DNA from 3 places in the Pseudoduganella sp. UC29_106 genome. Region 2 is predicted to be linked to each of the others. Evidence: riboswitches for the same ligand, from Rfam matches in the RefSeq annotation. Region 2 holds a riboswitch; each other region holds the start of a gene.
What was found. A riboswitch is a leader RNA that binds a small molecule or an ion and turns the genes downstream of it on or off. The one in region 2 is predicted to bind cobalamin.
Positions count from the first base shown of each region.

Region 1: another riboswitch for cobalamin. It lies ahead of ACHMW6_RS03115 (TonB-dependent receptor domain-containing protein); the one in region 2 lies ahead of ACHMW6_RS08410 (TonB-dependent receptor).
Region 3: another riboswitch for cobalamin. It lies ahead of ACHMW6_RS12465 (hypothetical protein); the one in region 2 lies ahead of ACHMW6_RS08410 (TonB-dependent receptor).

Region 1 is NZ_CP171977.1:552,135-558,477, reverse strand. Features, by position in the region: gene cobT (nicotinate-nucleotide--dimethylbenzimidazole phosphoribosyltransferase) at 1-412, shown strand, start outside; gene ACHMW6_RS03125 (adenosylcobinamide-GDP ribazoletransferase) at 416-1,180, shown strand; gene ACHMW6_RS03120 (histidine phosphatase family protein) at 1,171-1,719, shown strand; cobalamin riboswitch at 1,706-1,927, shown strand; gene ACHMW6_RS03115 (TonB-dependent receptor domain-containing protein) at 1,993-3,819, shown strand; gene ACHMW6_RS03110 (FecCD family ABC transporter permease) at 3,838-4,860, shown strand; gene ACHMW6_RS03105 (ABC transporter ATP-binding protein) at 4,862-5,635, shown strand; gene cobO (cob(I)yrinic acid a,c-diamide adenosyltransferase) at 5,632-6,234, shown strand; gene ACHMW6_RS03095 (cobyrinate a,c-diamide synthase) at 6,234-6,343, shown strand, end outside.
Region 2 is NZ_CP171977.1:1,595,536-1,601,878, reverse strand. Features, by position in the region: gene ACHMW6_RS08435 (FUSC family protein) at 1-767, shown strand, start outside; gene ACHMW6_RS08430 (DUF1656 domain-containing protein) at 757-957, shown strand; gene ACHMW6_RS08425 (efflux RND transporter periplasmic adaptor subunit) at 971-1,828, shown strand; gene ACHMW6_RS08420 (hypothetical protein) at 1,932-2,243, opposite strand; gene ACHMW6_RS08415 (thiol:disulfide interchange protein DsbA/DsbL) at 2,247-2,909, opposite strand; gene ACHMW6_RS08410 (TonB-dependent receptor) at 3,175-5,022, opposite strand; cobalamin riboswitch at 5,086-5,368, opposite strand; gene ACHMW6_RS08405 (hypothetical protein) at 5,447-6,172, shown strand; gene ACHMW6_RS08400 (M1 family metallopeptidase) at 6,090-6,343, shown strand, end outside.
Region 3 is NZ_CP171977.1:2,394,566-2,400,908, forward strand. Features, by position in the region: partial or broken gene gtdA (gentisate 1,2-dioxygenase) at 1-236, shown strand, start outside; partial or broken gene ACHMW6_RS12450 (fumarylacetoacetate hydrolase family protein) at 260-956, shown strand; gene maiA (maleylacetoacetate isomerase) at 960-1,598, shown strand; gene ACHMW6_RS12460 (DUF1593 domain-containing protein) at 1,688-3,295, opposite strand; cobalamin riboswitch at 3,465-3,683, shown strand; gene ACHMW6_RS12465 (hypothetical protein) at 4,030-4,752, shown strand; partial or broken gene ACHMW6_RS12470 (hypothetical protein) at 4,793-4,909, shown strand; gene ACHMW6_RS12475 (cobaltochelatase subunit CobN) at 4,992-6,343, shown strand, end outside.

The DNA.
Region 1 (6,343 bases), 1.0 Mb from region 2:
GCAGCGCGTAATCGAAGCGGCGGTGCAGCTGCACGACGTCAACGGCGGCCTGCCGGTGCTATCCGCATTCGGCGGCTTCGAAATCGCCATGATGGCCGGCGCCATGCTGAAGGCGGCCGAGCGCCGCATGGTCCTGGTGATCGACGGTTTCATCGTCACCAGCGCCCTGCTGGTGGCGGCCCGCATCAAGCCGGAAGTGCTGGAATACTGCGTGTTCTCGCACTGCTCGGACGAGAGTGGCCACAAGCGCATGCTGGAACATCTTGGCGCACGTCCCCTGCTGAATCTGGGCCTGCGCCTGGGCGAAGGTACGGGCAGCGCGCTGGCCATGCCGCTGCTGCAGTCGGCCGTGAACTTCCTGAACCAGATGGCGACGTTCGACTCCGCCCAGGTCAGCGAAAAGTCCGCCTGATTCATGCAGCAGGTCCGCCTCTTCTTCATCGCGCTGCAATTCTTTACGCGGCTGCCGATCCCGCGCTGGGTCGGCTTCGAGGCGGCCTGGCTGCATCACGCTTCCCGTTATTTTCCGCTGGTCGGCCTGGTGGTCGCGGCGATTGCCGCCGGCGTGTATGCGCTGACTGCGCTCGTACTGCCGCCCGCGGTCGCCGTCCTGCTCTCCACCGCCGCCGGCATCTATGCCACCGGCGCCTTCCATGAAGACGGCTTTGCCGATATGTGCGACGGCTTCGGCGGCGGCCACACGCGCGAGCGCGTGCTGGAGATCATGAAGGACTCGCGTATCGGCGCTTACGGCGCGATCGGCATCCTGCTCCTGCTGGCGACCAAGGTTGCGGCTCTGTCTTCGCTGCCGTACACCGGGGTGCTGGCGGCGCTGTTCGTCGCCCATCCTGCTTCCCGCCTGATGGCGACGGCCCTGATCTGGCGCATGGAATATGCCCGCGCGGAAGGCAAGGCCAAGCCGATGGCGCAGGAAATGCGCAGCGGCGAATTCGCCATCGCAGCCTGCACCGCGGCACTGCCGGTGGCGCTTGTCGCCGCGCGTGGCTGGATCGCGCCGGTTGCGTTGGCCTGTGGCCTGCTTGCCATGGTCCTCGCCGCCGCCTGGCTTGCCCGTAAATGCGCGCAGCGCCTGGGCGGCTATACGGGCGACTGCCTGGGCGCCGTGCAGCAGCTGACGGAGGCTGTGTTCTACCTCGGCGCGCTGGCTGCGTGGAGCTGATCCTCATCCGCCACCCGGCGCCGCTTGCCGCGCCGGGCATATGCTACGGCAGCAGCGACCTGTCGGCAGATCCCGCCGCGCTGGCCGCGTGCGTCACGGGCGTTCGCGCCGAGCTGCCGCCAGAGCTGCTGCGCACGGCGCCCATCCGCACCAGCCCACTGCAGCGCTGCGCCGCCCTGGCCACGCAACTCGCTACCCCGCGCGCGCCGATCGTGGACGCCCGCCTCGCCGAACTGGATTTCGGCGCCTGGGAACTGCGTGCCTGGGACGACATCCCCCGCGCCGAAGTCGATGCCTGGGTCGCCGACCTGCTGAACTACCGCCCCGGCGGCGGCGAATCCGTACTGGATGCGGCACGCCGCGTGCAAGCCTTCCTGAAAGCGCTGGACGGCACTGCCATTGTGGTATGTCACGCCGGCACGATCCGCCTGCTGCAAGCGCTTGCCGGCGGCGCCGCCCTGCATGAAGCCGCGCTGCAAGCGGCTGCAAAACCACACGCCATCGCCTACGGCAGCATACACCGGGTTATAATTGAATAGTTTTGGTGCCCGCGTTCGAGTCCTCGAACGCAGTTAAACGGGAAACACGACACCGTCCACGACGGTCAACGTGTGCTGCCCCCGCAACGGTAAGCATGTGCCGCTCCATAAAGCGGCAGCTGTCTCCTCCGCCACTGTGCGCAAGCATGGGAAGGCAAGACAGCCAGGCATGCCAGCCCGGATACCGGCCAAATCAGGTGGAAGCGCAATGCGCTTTCGTGTGATTCCAGTCTACGGGGACGTGGGCTGGTTGCTCAATATCGAAAACTTGTCATGACCTCTCCCGTCACCCGGCAAGCGGCCCTCGCGTCGTTCGCCCTGGCTATTGCTGCGCCAAGCGTGCAAGCCCAAACCACTGCCCTGAACGCGGTCATCGTGACCGCCACCCGCACTCCGCAAGCTGCGCGCGATGTTGTCGCCGACACGCTGACTATCGGCGCGGAAGAAATTGCCAACGCCGGCGCCGGCTCCATCACGGAACTGCTGCAACGCCAGCGCGGCATTGAAGTCACCCGCAACGGCGGCCCGGGCACCAACTCCGGCGTGCTGATTCGCGGCGCCAACGGCAACCAGGTCATCGTGCTGGTGGACGGCGTGCGCATCGGCTCCGCCACCAGCGGCACCGCCGCCTGGAACGCGATCCCGATGGAAGCCATCGACCATATCGAAGTCGTCTACGGCCCGCTCAGCACCCTGTACGGCGCGGACGCCATCGGCGGCGTGATCCAGATCTTCACGAAGAAAGGCCAGGGTGCGCCCAGCATCAGCGCCTCGGTCGGCGGCGGCACCGACAATACGCGTGCCTACCAGGCTGCCGTATCCGGCAGCAGCGGCGCCGTCAGCTATGCGCTGAGCGCAGCGAAAGAGCGCTCGGACGGCTTCTCGGCCACCAAGCCGGCCAACAGTTCCTATAACCCGGACGACGACGGCTACAAGCGCGAAAATGCCGCCGGCCAGGTCGCATGGCAGCTGGCCCCCGGCCATGAACTGGGCCTGCTCTTCCTGCACAGCCGCCTCGACGCACAATTCGACAGCGGCAAGGCGCGCGCCGACAGCGTGCAGGTGCTGGATAACTATGCGGTCTACTCGCGCAACAAGATCACTTCCGAATGGTCGATGCTGGCCCAGGCGGCGCAAAGCCGCGACAAGTCCGGCAGCTTCACCGCCACCGACAGCCAGATCAACACCAAGCAGACCACCTTCAACTGGCAGAACGACTACCGCCTGGGCGACGATATGCTGCAGCTGCTGGTCGAGCACCGCAAGGAAGAAGTGGAAGCCACCACCACGGCCGTTTCGCGCGACCGCAGCACGACGTCCGTCGCCGGCAGCTATCAGTTGAACCGCGGCCCGCACCTGCTCAGCATCGGCGCCCGCAACGACGACAGCTCGCAGTACGGCAACAAGGCCACCGGCTCGCTGGGTTATGGCTACCGCCTGTCCAGCGCGCTGCGCCTGAACGCCAGCTACGGCACCAGCTTCCGCGCGCCGACCTTCAATGAACTCTACTACCCGGGCTTCGGCTTCGACGGCAACAAGCCTGAGCGCGGCCGCAACGGCGAGGTAGGCCTGAACTTCGACAACGGCAGCACTGCCCTCACTGCCGCCTACTATCACAACAAGCTGACCGACCTGCTGGTCAATACGACGCCCTGCCCCAAGCCCGGCTTCAAGTTCGGTTGCGCGTATAACGTCAACAAGGCCACGCTGGAAGGCTTGACCATGTCGGCCCGCCAGCGCCTGGGCAGCTTCACGCTGCGCGCGGACGCTGACTTCCAGGACCCGAAGGATGACACGACCGGCAAATCGCTGGTGCGCCGTGCCCGGCGCCATGGCAACGTGGGCGTCGACTATGAAGCAGGCCCTCTGCACACCGGCGTGGAATGGCAGGTGTCCTCGTACCGCTTTGACGACGCCTCCAACGTCAACCGCCTGGGCGGCTATGGCCTGGTGAACCTGTACGCGACCTGGCAGTTCTCGCGCGACTGGTCCGCCCTGGTCCGCTGGAACAACGTGGCCGACAAACAGTATGAGCTGGCCCGCAATTACGCAACGGCCGGTTCCACTGTGTTCGCCGCCCTGCGTTACGGCTTCCACTAAATCGGTTAAGCTCCCGCAATGCATCCATTCTCCGCCCAATTGCGCAACCGAGCCGGCCTGATTACCGTAGGCCTGGTCGTCCTTTCCATCGCCAGCCTGGTGATTGCCGGCATGACTGGCTCGGTATCGATTCCGTTGGCGGATATGCCGGGCGCCTTGCGGGAATTGCTGAATGGCCAGCCGTCCTCGCTGGCAGCCACGCTGCTGGATTTGCGCGCCGGCCGTGCTGTGACAGCTTTCGTTACTGGCGCTTCGCTGTCACTGGCGGGCATGATGATGCAGGCCCTGCTGCGCAATCCGCTGGCCGACCCTTATGTACTGGGCGTTTCGTCCGGCGCATCGGTAGGCGCGCTGGCGGCCCTGCTGTTCATGTGCGCAGCATGGGTGGTGGACGCGGCGGCTTTCGCTGGCGCAGTCGCTGTGTCCATGCTGCTGTATATACTGGCGCGGCGCGACCTGCGCGGCGGCACGGCGGCGGAGGGCGGCACGGCGCTGCTGCTGTTGACAGGTGTGATTCTGTCCTCGGCCTGTATCGCGCTGGTGACGCTGATGCTTTCCATCGCGCCGGACAGCCGCCTGCGCACCATGGTGTTCTGGCTGATCGGCGACCTTTCCGGCGCTCCCATGCGCTGGCTGCCGTGGTTCGTCCTCGCCGGCTCGCTGATCTTCGCCCTGCGCAGCGCCCGCTCGCTGAACGTGATGGCCCTGCACGCGGAAGCGGCAGCCACGCTGGGTATCCGCGTTGGCGCGCTGCGCAAGGGACTGTTCTTCGTATCCGCGCTGCTGACGGCGAGCGCGGTAACCAATGCCGGCAGCGTGGGCTTTGTCGGCCTGATCGTGCCGCATGCCTGCCGTTTTGCCTTCGGTCCGGACCACCGCGTGCTGGTCCCAGCCGCCACGCTGGTGGGCGGCGCTTACCTGGTGCTGGCCGACACGCTGGCGCGCACCATCATCGCGCCGCAGCAACTTCCTGTGGGGGTGGTCACGGCGCTGGTCGGCACGCCGGTCTTCCTGTACCAGTTGCACCGGCTGAGGAAATAAGATGATCGCAACCGAACAACTGCGCCTGGATATCGGCCGGCGCACGCTGGTCGAAGCGCTGGACTGGCGCGTGGGCGACGGCGAATGCTGGAGCGTGATCGGCCGCAATGGCGCCGGCAAGAGCACCTTGCTGCGCACCCTGGCCGGCTTGCGCCAGCCGGAATACGGCCGCGTGCTGATCGGTCAGCGCCCGCTGGCCGAGTGGCCGCTGGCCGATCTGGCGCGCAAGCGCGCCTTCCTGGCCCAGTCGCGCAACGACGCATTTGCTTACTCGGTGATCGAGACTGTGCTGTCCGCACGCCATCCCTACCACGCCAACCGCTATTGGGAAGACACCGACGACCACCACGCAGCGCTGAAGGCGCTGGAAGCGATGGAGGTGGCGGACCTTGCCGAGCGCGATGTGCGAACCCTGTCCGGTGGCGAACGGCAGCGCGTCGCGATCGCGGCCTTGCTGGCGCAGGATACGCCCCTGCTGCTGCTGGACGAGCCGGCCAATGCCCTCGACCTGGCGCATCAGGTCAGCGTGATGGCCCTGCTGGCGAAGCTGTGCCGCGAGCAGAAAAAGACGGTAGTCATGGTCGGCCATGACCTGACGCTGGCGCACAGCGTTTCCACCCACGCGCTGCTGCTGATGGGCGATGGACGTTGGCTGGCCGGGCCCGTGTCCGAAGTCATGCAACCGGCGGTTCTGAGCGAATACCTGCAACATCCGATCGATGTCGTACGCCACGGCAGCCGCACGATTTTCATCCCCATGGAGAGATCCGCATGAGCGATATCAACGAACGCCACCGCGAGCGCATGGAGCGCAAGAAAGCCATCATCGACGCCAAGATCGCGGCGGCGGACAAGGACATCGGCGTCCTGATCGTCAATACCGGCAATGGCAAGGGCAAAAGCTCGAGCGGCTTCGGCATGGCCATGCGCGCGATGGGCCACGGCATGAAGGTCGGCGTAGTGCAATTCATCAAAGGCGCCATGTCGACCGGCGAAGAGATTTTCCTGCGCCGCTTCCCGGAGGAGTGCCATTTCCACGCCATGGGCGAAGGCTATACCTGGGAGACCCAGAATCGCGAACGCGATGTCGAAAAGGCTGTCGCCGCCTGGGAGCAGGCGCGCGTCTTCCTGCGTGATCCTTCCTATGGCATGGTCATCCTGGATGAACTCAATATCGCGCTGAAGTACAAGTATCTTGACGTGCACACGGTAATTGCGGACCTGCTGGATCGTCCGCCGATGCAGCACGCGGTAGTCACCGGACGCGCGGCGCCGCCGGAGCTGATTGAAGCGGCGGACACCGTCACTGAAATGAACGTCGTCAAGCATGCCTTCAAGGCCGGCATTGCGGCGCAACCAGGAACGGAGTGGTAATGGCACGCGCGGTGCTGGTGGCCGCGGCGGCGTCCGGCCAGGGCAAAACGACCGTTACCGCCGCGCTCGCGCGCAAGCTGCGCGGCATGGGGCAGCGCGTCCGCGTGTT
Region 2 (6,343 bases):
GCCACGACTACCCGACCCTGGTGCTGGCCACCCTGCCCCTGTTGGCCCTGGCCATGTGGCTGATAACCGATCCCAAGCGCGGCGGCATGGGCGTGGGCGCTGCCCTCTTCAGCAGCATGTATATCGCGCCCTCCAACCTGGTTCGCCTCGACGCCGGCAGTTACCTGAATGGCGCCATCTCGCAGATTGTCGGCGTGCTGATCGCCTATTTGGCCTTCGTAATCCTGCTGCCCGAGCATACGATGGGCAACCGCGAGCACGTGTCCGAGGCGCTGTGGCGCGAAGCCCTGAACGCCTGCACCGCGCGCCTGCCGCGCCGCGGCACGGCGGCAGCGGCACGCCGCCTGCGCCACCGCTTCGACAACCGCGTGCGCGACTTGCTAAGCCAGTTGAATGCCGCTTCCGGCCCGGCGCCGGGCGATGCCGCCCGTGCCGTGGTGCGCCGCGGCCTCACGCTGCTGGAACTGGGCCACTCCGTGATCGAATTGCGCGCGCTGATCGCCACTTCCGAACCGGGCGTGGTGCAGGAAGTGCTGCGGCGCGTGGTCGATGAATTGTCCCGCTTCCTGCGCGAACCGATGTCGCCCGCCGGCGCCAGGGCGCGCGAGGCGGCGCTGGACGCGCTGCTGGCCGCCGGCCCGATCGTGCGCGCCGCGCTGCCGGAGGCGTCCCCTGAGCGCGTGCCGCGCCTGCACACGGCGCTGACCGACCTGCATTCCATTTACACGTCTTTGCTCGACCGAGGAGAACCAAGCCATGCCGCGTGAACTTTCCGTGTTCGGCGTTCTGATTCCGACCCTGCTGCCCATTTTCTTCGCCAGCCTGCTGCTGCAAGGCTTGCTGGACCGCGTGCTTGGCTGGGCCGGCGTCTACCGTCATCTGTGGCATCCGGCCCTGGCGCGCTTTTGCCTGCTCGCCTGCATCTTCGGCGGCCTGACCATCACTCTCTACCAATAAAAAAAGGATCGCTATGCTGACCAAGATCTTCCGCTTCACGTTGACCGCCCTGCTGCTGGCCGCTGCCGTCTGGGCCGGCAAGATGGCCTGGGACCGTTATATGGAATCGCCATGGACGCGCGATGGCCATATCCGCGCCGACGTCATCAACATCTCGGCCGACGTGGCCGGCATCGTGACCGAAGTCCAGGTGCGCGACAACCAGTTCGTGCATAAGGGCGACATCCTGTTTGTGATCGACAAGGAGCGCTATGCCAGCGCCCTGTCCCAGGCCAACGCCACTCTGGCCGCGCAGCAGGTCGAGAAAGGCCGCCGCGCCCGTGAAGCGAGCCGCCGCGCGGCGCTGGGCAGCGAGATCGTGTCTGCCGAAGCGAAGGACAATGCGGACTACGCTGTCAGCAGCGCCGCCGCCCAGCTGGAAGCGCTGCAGGCGGCGCGCAAGGTGGCCGCGCTGAACCTGGAGCGCACGGTGGTGCGCGCGCCCGTCAGCGGCTATGTGACCAACCTGAATGTGCACGTGGGCGACTTCGCAGCCGTGGGCGCCGCCAGGCTGGCGCTGATCGACAGCGAATCGTATTACGTGATCGGCTATTTCGAGGAAACCAAGCTGCCGCAGCTCCAGCCCGGCGCGAAGGTGGACATGCAGCTGATGGACGGCGCCTCGCTGCAGGGGCACGTCGAGAGCATCGCGCGCGGCATCACCGACCGCGACGCCACCACGGGCCGCGAACTGCTGGCCGATGTGAACCCGACCTTCAACTGGGTGCGCCTGGCCCAGCGCATTCCGGTGCGCATCCACATCGACACGCCCCCGCCTGGCCAGCCCCTGGTGGCAGGCAGCACCTGCACCGTCGTGATCCGGCACAGCTAGCAAAAACCAGAGGCGTAACCCTGGTGTCAGGCACGATGTGCCTGACACCTGCTTTTGCCTTGGGTTCTAAAAAAAAAGCCCGCTATCTGCTAGCGGGCTTCTTTCATTTCTGCGGCTTCGTATGCCACATAGCGTAAGCGAGGTGTTCCCACCAATGTTCGCGCGACTGCACGGTCAGCATGCAAGTCTTGTCGATCTCCTCCTTGAACACCCTGTCGCGGCACTGCTTATTGGCCAGTGCATTGCGCTGGTTCTCGGCATTCACGATGGCGATGGCCATCCAGAACACGAGGCCAGTCAGCAGCACGACCAGGGTCCAGGCGAGGTGGTTGATCCAGGGGCGGTCGTACAACCCCGCCTCGTCCGGAGAGGACTGCCTGAATGCCTCCATTACGTCTTCTTCACGGTTCTTCATTGTTTACTTCTTGGTAGCAGCAGCCTTTGCGACCAGGTAGTCCATCACGGCCAGGGTCTTTTGCTGGGATACTACTTCCGACTCGCCCGGACGGCCTGCCTGCGACGGCGAAGTCACGTATTTACCGTCGATGACGATGGTCGGCGCGCTGTCCACCTTATAGGAATTGATCAGCGCATTGGCACGCTTCATTTTAGTCTGCACGCCAAAGGAATTGAAGGTTTCCAGGTACTTGGCCTTGTCCACGCCGTTCTTGGTGACCACCTCGGTGATCGAATCGTCGGTCATCAGGCGGTTATGCTCAACGTGGATAGCGCGGAACAGTTTGTCGTGCACAGCATCCAGCTTGTTCATCGCTTCCAGCGTCAGGTAAGCGTGGGCTTGCGGGTCTTTCTCGCCGGTGCGCGGGAAGTGCACGCGCTTGAACACGATCTTGTCCGCATTCTTCTTGACCCAGTCGGCCATCAGCGGTTCCAGTGCATTGCAGTGCGGGCAGGAGTACATGAAGAACTCGACCACTTCCACCTTCTTGCCGCCGGTGTCGGCGCGCACAGGCGTATCGAGAGTCTTGAATTCAACGCCCTCCTTCGGTTCGGCAGCATAAGCAGCGCCGGTGGCGGCGAACATCAGGGCGGCGGAAGCCAGCATGAGGCGCAGGAAACGCATAGTCATCCTTTAATGAATTGGGGTGGTAAACGCCGCGAGATTACCATTTTTTCGGCCCCCAATTTCAGCCCCGGCGGCAAAAATGCCGCCGCCGCACCCAATTTAAGCACCGTTTAAGCCCGCGCCCGCCGCGCCGACGCACCGCGTAGGGCGGATCATTGATCCGCCGCTGCGTCAGAAATCGTAACGCACGGACAGCTTCAACTGCCGACCATCACTCGGATAAATCCCCGACCGGCAGCCGAAAGCCGCAGTGTAATAATGCTTATCCGCCAGATTCAGTCCGGGACACCGCCACCTCCCACTGTCCAAACTTGCGTGCATACCGTGCATCCACGGTCGTAAACGAAGGAATGCGCGCGCTGCAGGTATTGCTGAAATCAGACCCGAAGCGCTGCTCATCCACCCACTGCACGCCGACATCCGCGGTTTGGCCATCGGACGGCAGCCAGGCCAGGCGCGCGGTGACGATATTCTTCGGCACCAGCACCATCTCGCGGCCGGAATTCGGGCCTTCGCGGAACTCCGCCTTCACATGCTGGTAATGGCCGCTGACCTGCCAGTCGCGCGCCACATGGGCGCTTGCGTCCAGTTCGAAGCCTTCGCGGCGGGTCGGATCCAGGTTGGTGTTCGCGCCGAAGCCGAAATCGCCTGCGGTCGGATCGAAGAAGATCTCGTTGTTGAGGTTATGACGGAACACGCGGCCATCCAGCTTCACGCCGGCGATCGAATAACCCGCGCCCAGCTCCACATCATGCGAAGTCTGGGTCTTCAGCGGCACGCCCCAGGCAACGGTGAAGCCATTCTCGTCGGCGTTCGCCACGCGGTAGCTCTGGCCCGCCTTGGCGTACACGGTCAGATTCGGCGCGGCCAGCACGCTGCCCTGCACTTCCCATGCGTTGTGGGCCTGGGTGATGTCGTAGGCCGGCTGGGCGCGCAGCGGATCGGTGGCTTCCTTGTCGAACAGCTCACGGCGCACGCCTGCGGCGAGGCGCGGCTGGTACACGCCGCCAAACTTGATCTCGTCGCGCAGATAGAATGCCTTGGAGCGCTGCGTCGTGTCGTAAGTGCCGTCGGTGACGCGGTTCCAGCGCGTCAGGTCCACGCCGGCCACCACTTCGTTCAGCAGCTCGCCGAACTGCGCCAGGTGGCGCACGCGCGGCGAGAACTGGGTCTGCTTGCTGTCGTAGTGGGAACTGAAGGTGCCGAAGGAGCTGACATAAGTCGCCTCGGTTTCCTTCTTGCGGTGCGACAGTTCGGCTGCGAAGTCGAAGGCGCCCAGCTTCTGCTCATAGAAAGCGGTGTAGCGATCGCTATCCAGCTTGCCGAAATCGTTAGGCGTATTGGTCTGGCGCGGATTGGCGTCGAACTGGGCCTGGGTCAGCGAGCCGGCGAAGCGGTTGTCCTGGCGCGTGATCTCGGCACGCACGCCGAAGCGGCCGTAGGACGTGCTCCACTGGGCGCCGCCGCCGAAGTGGCTCTGCTTGAATTCATTGTTGTCGCGGTAGTTGTCGGTGCGCTGGTGGCCGGCCGAGAGGTCCATCGCAAAGCCGTCCCACGCTTTGGCCACGGAGCCGCGCACTTCGCCAGCGCTGAACTGGCCGCCTTCGGCGAACACGGTGCCGCGCGTGGCGCCCGCTTCCGGACGCTTGGTGACGATGTTGATCACGCCGCCCGTGGCGCCTTCACCATACAGCACACTGGCGCCGCCGCGCATGATGTCGATGCGCTCGACGGAATCGACCGGAATGGTGGACAGCAGCGGGCCAGTCAGCTCATTCTCGGACAGGCGCACGCCGTCCAGCACCACCACCATATTCTGGTCGCTGTTGGTGCCGAAGCCGCGCAGGTCCAGGCCGAAGTCCGGGCTGCCGGTCAGGCTCTGGCGGCCGTACACGCCGCCGATCTTGCGGATGGCCTGATTGACGTCGGAAACACCGGAGCGGCGGATTTCAGCGGCGGTGATCGAAGTCGCGCCGATCGGCAGCAGGGCCGGATCGGCCGCGAAGCGCGCGCCTGAAATCACGACCACGTCGCCTTCCGCGAACGCAGGCGCGGCAAAGCACAGGGAAACGGCCAGCGCCAGCGCGCGGCGGGATGCAAAGATATTCATGGATAAACCAGTACTGAAAAGAGTATCCGCCTGCGTCCCCGCAGCCGGAATCCACAGAGGCGCAAACGCCTCCACCTCCCTGGCCGGTATCCGGGCTACAAGCCGAACCGGTTCACCTTCCTACGCCAAAGCGCAGTGGTCTCAAAACCGGCTTGCCGCCAAACCGCAAAACAAGTGGCTGCCACATCGTGGCAGCCACTAGATTTGAGGTTCTGGTCGACGCTTGCTTACCGTTGCGGGGGCAGCACACCTTGGCCGCCGCGCTGTGCTTCGCGCGCGGCCCCGGTGTTTCCCGTTTAACTGCGTCCATGAGCAGGACGCGGGCACCAGAGCGCCGCCATTATAAACCGTTTGCTTTTATGCCATAAGCCTAGCTATAGTTAATGGGTTGCCATTCTGATATTGGAGAGTTATGCGAAGCATCATGAAGTGGCTGCCCGCGATCGCGCTGCTGGCCGCAGGATCGGCCCTGATGGCGCAAGGCGCGAAGACGGCCGCACCGCCCGCGCCAGCGCAGGCTGCGACGGCCGGCGATATCCCGCTCGCGCCTGCCAAAGCCGCCGCCGTCACCACCCCGAGCGCGCCCGATGCCTGGGGCGGAGCCCGCAGCGGCAGCGAAGCCACGCTGTCCGACCGCGTGGTGAACTACGAAATCGAAGCCAGCCTCGATCCCGTCAAGCACACCATCGACGGCAAGCAAAAACTCACCTGGCGCAACCGCAGCGACCGGCCGGTGCACAGCGTCTACCTGCACCTTTACCTGAATGCCTTCCGGGGCAAGGACAGCACTTTCTTCACGGAGATGCGCCACCGCGGCGACGACATCCGTCAGGTCAAGGATGACGAATGGGGCTACACGGACCTGCGCAGCGTGGCGCAGAACGGCGCAGCCGTGTCGTGGAAATTCGTGCGGCCGGATGGCGGCCCCGCCACCGACCAGACCGTGGTGCGCCTGGACCTGCCGCAGGCCGTCGCGCCCGGCGCCAGCACCACGCTGGACATCGCCTTCTTCGACCAGCTGCCGCGCGTGATCGCGCGCAGCGGGCTACTTCGGCAGCTTCCACCTGGTGGCGCAATGGTTCCCCAAGATCGCCGTGCTGGAACTGCCGGGCGAACGGGGCGCAACGGCGGTCCGCTGGAACGCGCATGAATACCACGCCGAATCCGAGTTCTACGCGGACTTCGGCAATTACGACGTGAAGCTGACCGCGCCGAAGGAATACACCATCGGCGCCACGGGCGAGCTGCAAGGCACGCCGGCCGAAAAGGACGGCAAGCTGACCCACCACTACGTGCAGGGCGACGTCCACGACTTCGCCTG
Region 3 (6,343 bases), 800 kb from region 2:
GGCTTTACCAGCAAGCCCTATCGCAGCACCGATGGCACAGTCTACGTTTGCCTGGAAGGTGAGGGGAGGCGCCGAGATTGGCGGCGAAACCTTCGCGTTCGGGCCAAACGATATTTTTGTCGTCCCATCCTGGCAGCCATTGCGGTTGCAGGCCCGCTTCAGGACGGTCTTGTTCAGCTTTTCAAGACCGGCCGATGCAGCAGGCGCTTGGACTGTGGCGAGAAGAAAAGATGTAATTACCCTCAATCTGGAGAGCATTATGAAATACGCAGTAGCGCCAGCCCCGGTGTACAGCTTGCCGATCGCCGGCAGCAGCGAGCAGTTTCCCGTCAACCGTATTTTCTGCGTCGGCCGTAATTATGCCGCGCATGCGCGCGAGATGGGCAAGGATCCGGACCGCGAACCACCGTTTTTCTTCATGAAGCCCGCCAACGCGCTGGTCGTTGCGGGCGATGCGGAAACCACAATCCCGTATCCGCCGCACACCGCCAATTTTCACCATGAGATCGAGCTGGTGGTCGCGCTTGGCCAGGGTGGCGCGAACATTCCGCTCGGCAGGCGCTCGACCATGTCTTCGGCTATGCGGTCGGACTGGACATGACGCGGCGCGACCTGCAGCTGGAAGCCCGCGACAAGGGCCGCCCGTGGGAGTTCGGCAAGTCCTTCTCGAAGTCGGCGCCGATCGGCCCCGTCCATCGCGCGTCCGAAGTGGGGCACCTGCGCCAGGGCGTGCTTGCACTCACAGTGAATGGCCAGCCACGCCAAAGCTCCGATATCGACAAGCTGATCTGGTCTGTCGCCGAATCCATCGCCTATCTGTCGGAATATGAAACGCTCGAACCCGGCGATATCATCATGACGGGAACGCCGGAAGGGGTGAATGCGGTCCAGCCGGGGACCTGATGGTCGGCACGCTCGAGGGGCTGGGATCCATCTCCGTACGCGTTGCGGGCTGAAAGATGAAACTCTTCAGCTTCTTCGACAGTTCCACCTCCTTCCGGGTGCGCATTGCGCTGGCGCTGAAAGGCCTTCCCTACGAATATGCGGGCGTCAATCTCAGAGAGGGAGCACAAAGGGACGCGGCGTATCGCGAGTTGAGCCCTGCCGCAATCGTACCGGCCCTGGTCGACGGCGAGACTGTGCTGACCCAGTCGCTCGCCATCATCGACTACCTCGATCATCTTCGACCCGAACCACGGCTGATTCCAGAGGCGCCGATCGAACGGGCCCGCGTGCTGGAAATCGCGCAGACGATCGCTTGCGATATCCACCCGATCAATAATCTGCGCGTGCTGAATTATCTGTCCACGACTCTGGCCGTGAATGACACGGACAAATCGGACTGGTACCGGCACTGGGTCGATGAGGGCCTGGCTGCTGTAGAAAGCCTGTTGGCAAGGCGCCCGGCAAGCGAATACTGCATCGGCAATGTGCCGACGCTGGCCGATTGCTGCCTCGTGCCCCAGGTGGCGAATGCGCTGCGTATCGGGTGCAACCTGTCTCGCTTCACACGCGTCCTGGCGGTCTACGAGCGTTGCATGGCGCATCCGGCGTTCGTCCAGGCGGCGCCCGGAAATCAGCCGGATTACATCGCCTAGCCAGGCGAGGGCGGGCCTGCTGCCTGCCGGAGGCGGCGCCTGGTTTCACCGGCGCCGTCTCGATCCTCCTTACTCCGTCACGACAATCACTACTTTTCGTAGTGCGTCAGGGCCGGCGAGCCATTGTCGGTCGCTTCGGCGATCACCTGAATCATGTCATCCGGTTTCGTCTCCGCCGGCACGACGAAACTCACGCCATGATCAAGTGGTTCGAGCCGCACCGCCCCTTTGTAACCGTCCGCCTCCTCCCAGCGCCACCACTTCAGAGTGACCGCGTTGCCATCCGGATCGGACGTCTTCGCGCGAAGCGTGATCCGCTGCCCCGCCTTCGCCCGGATCAGCTGCGGGCCTGCCAGGGCGATCATCGGATTATGGTTGGCGCCGGCAAAGTTCGCTGTTGTCGCCCACTGAAGCCGGGCTGCGAAATCGCGCTGTGCCGCTGCCAGGAACGGATGCGTGGGCGCGCGCTCGATGGGGCGCGGCGGGGGCGGATTGGCGATGTTGGCTTCCATTGCCTTGAGCAGCACAGCAAAGCTCCTCGTGGGGCCGTTGTTCGGGGTGCCCGCCCAGCCGCCGAAGCTGTCGCCGCGGTAGCCGCGCAAGCCGTTATCGAGCAGGTTGAGGAACGTTGGCGTGTCGCCTTCAGCCAGGAATTCGCCTTTTGCGCGCGGTGGTGTCCAGACGATATAACCTTCCTTTTTCAGCTCCTCGGCGGATTTTCCCGCAATGCCGAAATAGTCGAAGATGTCGTTCTGCACCATGTGCTTGCCATCGCCCCATACGCGGTAGGATGCGCCAAGCGGGCCGCGGTCGAGAATATTGGACTTGGTCCAGTCCACCGTAAAGTAGGCAGCATCGTCTTCGCCCACCCTCGACTGTGTCGCATAGCCCAGCGGGACCCCGCCCGCCAGCAGGCGATAGCGGATGTCGGGCCAGTCGGGCTTGATGTAATTGGCGTAGGTATCGTCCTGGTCGCCCGACGGGTGGATGACGGCCTTGCGGATTACTTTGGCGCGGATCGATGCCCACTGCGGCGATCCCTGGTACTGTTCCTCGATCGATTTCAGCGCACGGGCGATGGTGCTTTGGCCTCCCCAGGCATGCAGGTAAATTGGCGACTCCTCATTATCGAGCAGCAGTGCTTTGATAAGGTCCGAACCAGGCGTGTCATGCTCCATCTCGCCGTCGAACTGCACATTGCCCCAGCGGATCTTCGACTTCAGTACCTCTGGGGCCGGATAGTCGTGGTTGTGGACGCGCAGGTTCGGATAGGCCTTGGCGTAATTCTCCACGGCGTCATCAATGAAACGCTCTCCCGGCGCCCAGCGCCACGATGTGCAAGGGCAGAGCTTCAGGCCAAAAAGGGTGTACTCGCGAGTTGGCACTGACAGCCTGGTCCCTTTGCCGTCGCCGGTCCAATGAAACTGGCTGCTGGCATAGATCAGCCCTTCGGTACGGAAATCCGAGCTGTATAGCAGAAACCGAACCATCGAGTTCGAATCGTCGAGTTCAGGATCGGCCGTGATCACTACCCTCGGCTTTTCGTTGGGCGGTGTCTCCAGATATTGTGGCTTGGCCGGACTCTCGCCGGCCATCGTCTGTGTGGCAGCCGCGATCGCAAACATTGCCACGCAGGCGCGGGCAAGGAAGGGGAGCGGACAATTGAAACGGAGCTGCGCGGTGCTTGAGTGAATCAAGTTTGTCTCCATCGATTAATTGTTTGTGGATGACAGCGGTGTCATTCGGCCAGTGTACGCAAAACCGCCTTATCGGAGCAAGCTAATTTTTCGCAAATCTGGCTCGCTGCGCGGCAGTTGAATCACTCTCCACCGCAATTTTGGCAATAATCCGCAATGCAGTTAAAATACCGCTGATTCAGTGAATGGTGCCCTCCAGCTTTTCAGCCGGAGGGTGAAACGGGAAGCCGGTGACGCATGGGATTTTCATCGCATGCCAGTCCGGCGCAGCCCCCGCTGCTGTATGCCTGACGACTTTGATCGAACGCCACTGTGCTTAGCACGGGAAGGCAGGTGCAAAGGAGGATGACGGCAAGCCAGAAGACCGGCCAGTCACGATTGCTTGCGCAAAACCCGGGGTGAGGTTTTGCGTGGTGGTTGTTCGTTGTTTCTTCCTTTGCCTGCAGCGCAGCCGCATTGTGCGGTCGCCATATCGCGCCCGCGCCACGCGCGTGTGCCCGTCCGGCATGGAAAAACGCAGCAGCCTGTGTTCATGCGCGCCAGGCGCGCGTTACCGGTCAATGTCAAATTGAGCACTTCTACTTTCGTGCGGATTCTCGCAGCACTGCTATGCGTTCTCACCAGCGCGTACGGCCAGGCAGCCACCTTGTTTGCCATTGTGACTGAGCGCGCCGCTCCGGCGGCGATCGAGGCGGCGCATCGCCATCTGGCCAGCCATCCGCGGGACCGCACTCGTGTTACGCACGCCTGCCCAGTGGATGGCGGCGAGTGATGCCGACGCCGGCCTCTGGATCAGACAGGCCGACAGCGTGCTGGCGGTTTCCCTGTTCGGAGACCCGGCGCGCCGCCTGAAGGACGCCTTGCCGCGCCACGCCCGAGCACAAACCACCGTTTTAGCCTTCGACGGAGAGGCTGGCCTCAGTCTGATGAGCCGCAGCGCGCGCGGCGGCCTGCATGATTTTTCGCCCGAGTTGTTGCGGGAACTGTCGACGGAAGCGCCACCGGCAGCGGCCCTCAAAGCGGCACAGGCCCATGCCGCCGCGAGCCACTGGCTGGCTGCGCGCCAGCTGTGGCAGGCGGGCTGCGCCGACAACACGGCAGCGCTGTTCGCGCATCTGCTTGATCCGACCGTGGCGCTGGCCAGCCCCCAGCCCGAACCCACGTTGCGCCTGCGCGTCGGCCGGCGCGAACTGACCGATGCGGGCGCTTCGGGCAATGCCGCGCAACTGGGACTGAAGGCCCAGCCCACCGTGGTGGTGCTCGACCTGTCGAATATGGACAGCATGGTGCCCGCGGCAGTCTGCCAGCGCATCGAACAGCGGGGCCAGTCCTGCGTGCAGGTGCTCACGCGCTGGGGCGGCGCCTCGCGCGAGGCACTGGAGCGCCTGCCGAGCTGCTTGCGCCGGCCCAGCCGGCCGCGCTGGTGGTGCTGCGGACTTCGTCGTGGGCGCAGCTGAAGGACGCGAAGCCGTCACGGAAGCGCTGAAGCGGTTGAATGTGCCGGTCTTCAAGGCGATTCGCCTGTCCGACCGCACCGCGCTGCAATGGCATCTGTCGCCGGATGGCTTGCCGCCGGACTCGGTGCAATACCGCGTGGCGCTGCCGGAGTTGCAAGGCATCGGCCAGCCGATCGTGATCGCAGCGCTGGGCCAGGCGCAGCGCGACAAGCTGACCGGTACTCGAGAACCGTCCGCCCGTGGTGCTGCCCGTGGAGGCCGACAGGCTGACCGCACGCGTCAGCCGCTGGCTGGCATTGCGCGCCAAGGCCAACCGCGACAAGCGGGTGGCGCTGATCTATTACAACCACCCGCCGGGGCGGCAGAATATCGGCGCCGACAACCTGGACGTGCCGGCCTCGCTGTTCGACATGCTGCACGCGATGAAGAACGCCGGCTATACGGTGGGCGCCTTGCCCGAGTCGCCGCAAGCGCTGCTGGACATGATCATGGCGCACGGCGTCAACCTGCCGGAAGACCGCGCCGCCTTGCGCGAATTAAGCGGTACGGTGAACAGCGTCAGCGCAGCGGAATACGCGCGCTGGTTCGGCACGCTGCCGCCGCGCGTGCAGGGCGAAATGACCAGCGGCCTGCTGGGCCGCCTGCATGCCGACGTGCTGGAAGCCGAAACAAGCGGCGAGCGGAACCTTGGCCGCAAGCAGGCCGACGTCATCATCAAGGAATTGCAGCACCTGGTGGAAGGCGCGGACCATCCGCAGCGCGAAGCCGCAATCCGTGACCTGGCGGCGCTGGCGGAAGGCTACCGCGCCTGCCTGGAGGTGCGCGCAGCCCGTCCTTGCGCAGCGCTCGCGCCGCTCAGCAAGCGCCTTGCCGGCTACGGCATCGAAGGCCTCAAAGGTTGGGGCGCGGCGCCCGGCAGGATCATGGTCGACAGCGGCAAGCTGCTGGTGCCCGGCCTGGTGTTCGGCAATGTGTTCATCGGGCCGCAGCCGCCGCGCGGCTGGGAAGTGGACGAGGAACTGCTGCACGCGAACACCAGCATCACGCCGCCGCACCAGTACCTCGCCTACTACCATTGGGTGCGCGACCGTTTCAAGGCCGACGCGCTGGTGCATATAGGCCGCCATTCCACCTACGAATTCCTGCCCGGTAAAGCGGTCGGCCTGAGCTCCGACGACTATCCGAGCCTGATCGCCGGCGACCTGCCCGGCATCTATCCCTATATCGTCGATGGCGTAGGGGAGGGCACGCAGGCGAAGCGGCGCGGCCTGGCGGTCATCGTTGATCACCTGACGCCGCCGCTGGCCAGCACGCCGCTGTACGACGAGCTGCTGGCGCTACGCCAGGTGGTCGAGAGCTATGAAGCCGCCAGCTCGGAGTCGCTGAAATCCCAGGCCGCGGCACTGATGCGCGAGCGCGTCACGGCGCTGAACCTGAAGGCCGAACTGGAAGCGTCCATGGCCGACGTGCTGGCCGTGCGCGGCATCGGCTTCGATGCGGCCGATGACGATCTGCTGGCACACGAGGTGGGTCACTACCTGACCAAGCTGCAGGAAAAGTTCATGCCGCATGGCCTGCATATTTTCGGCCG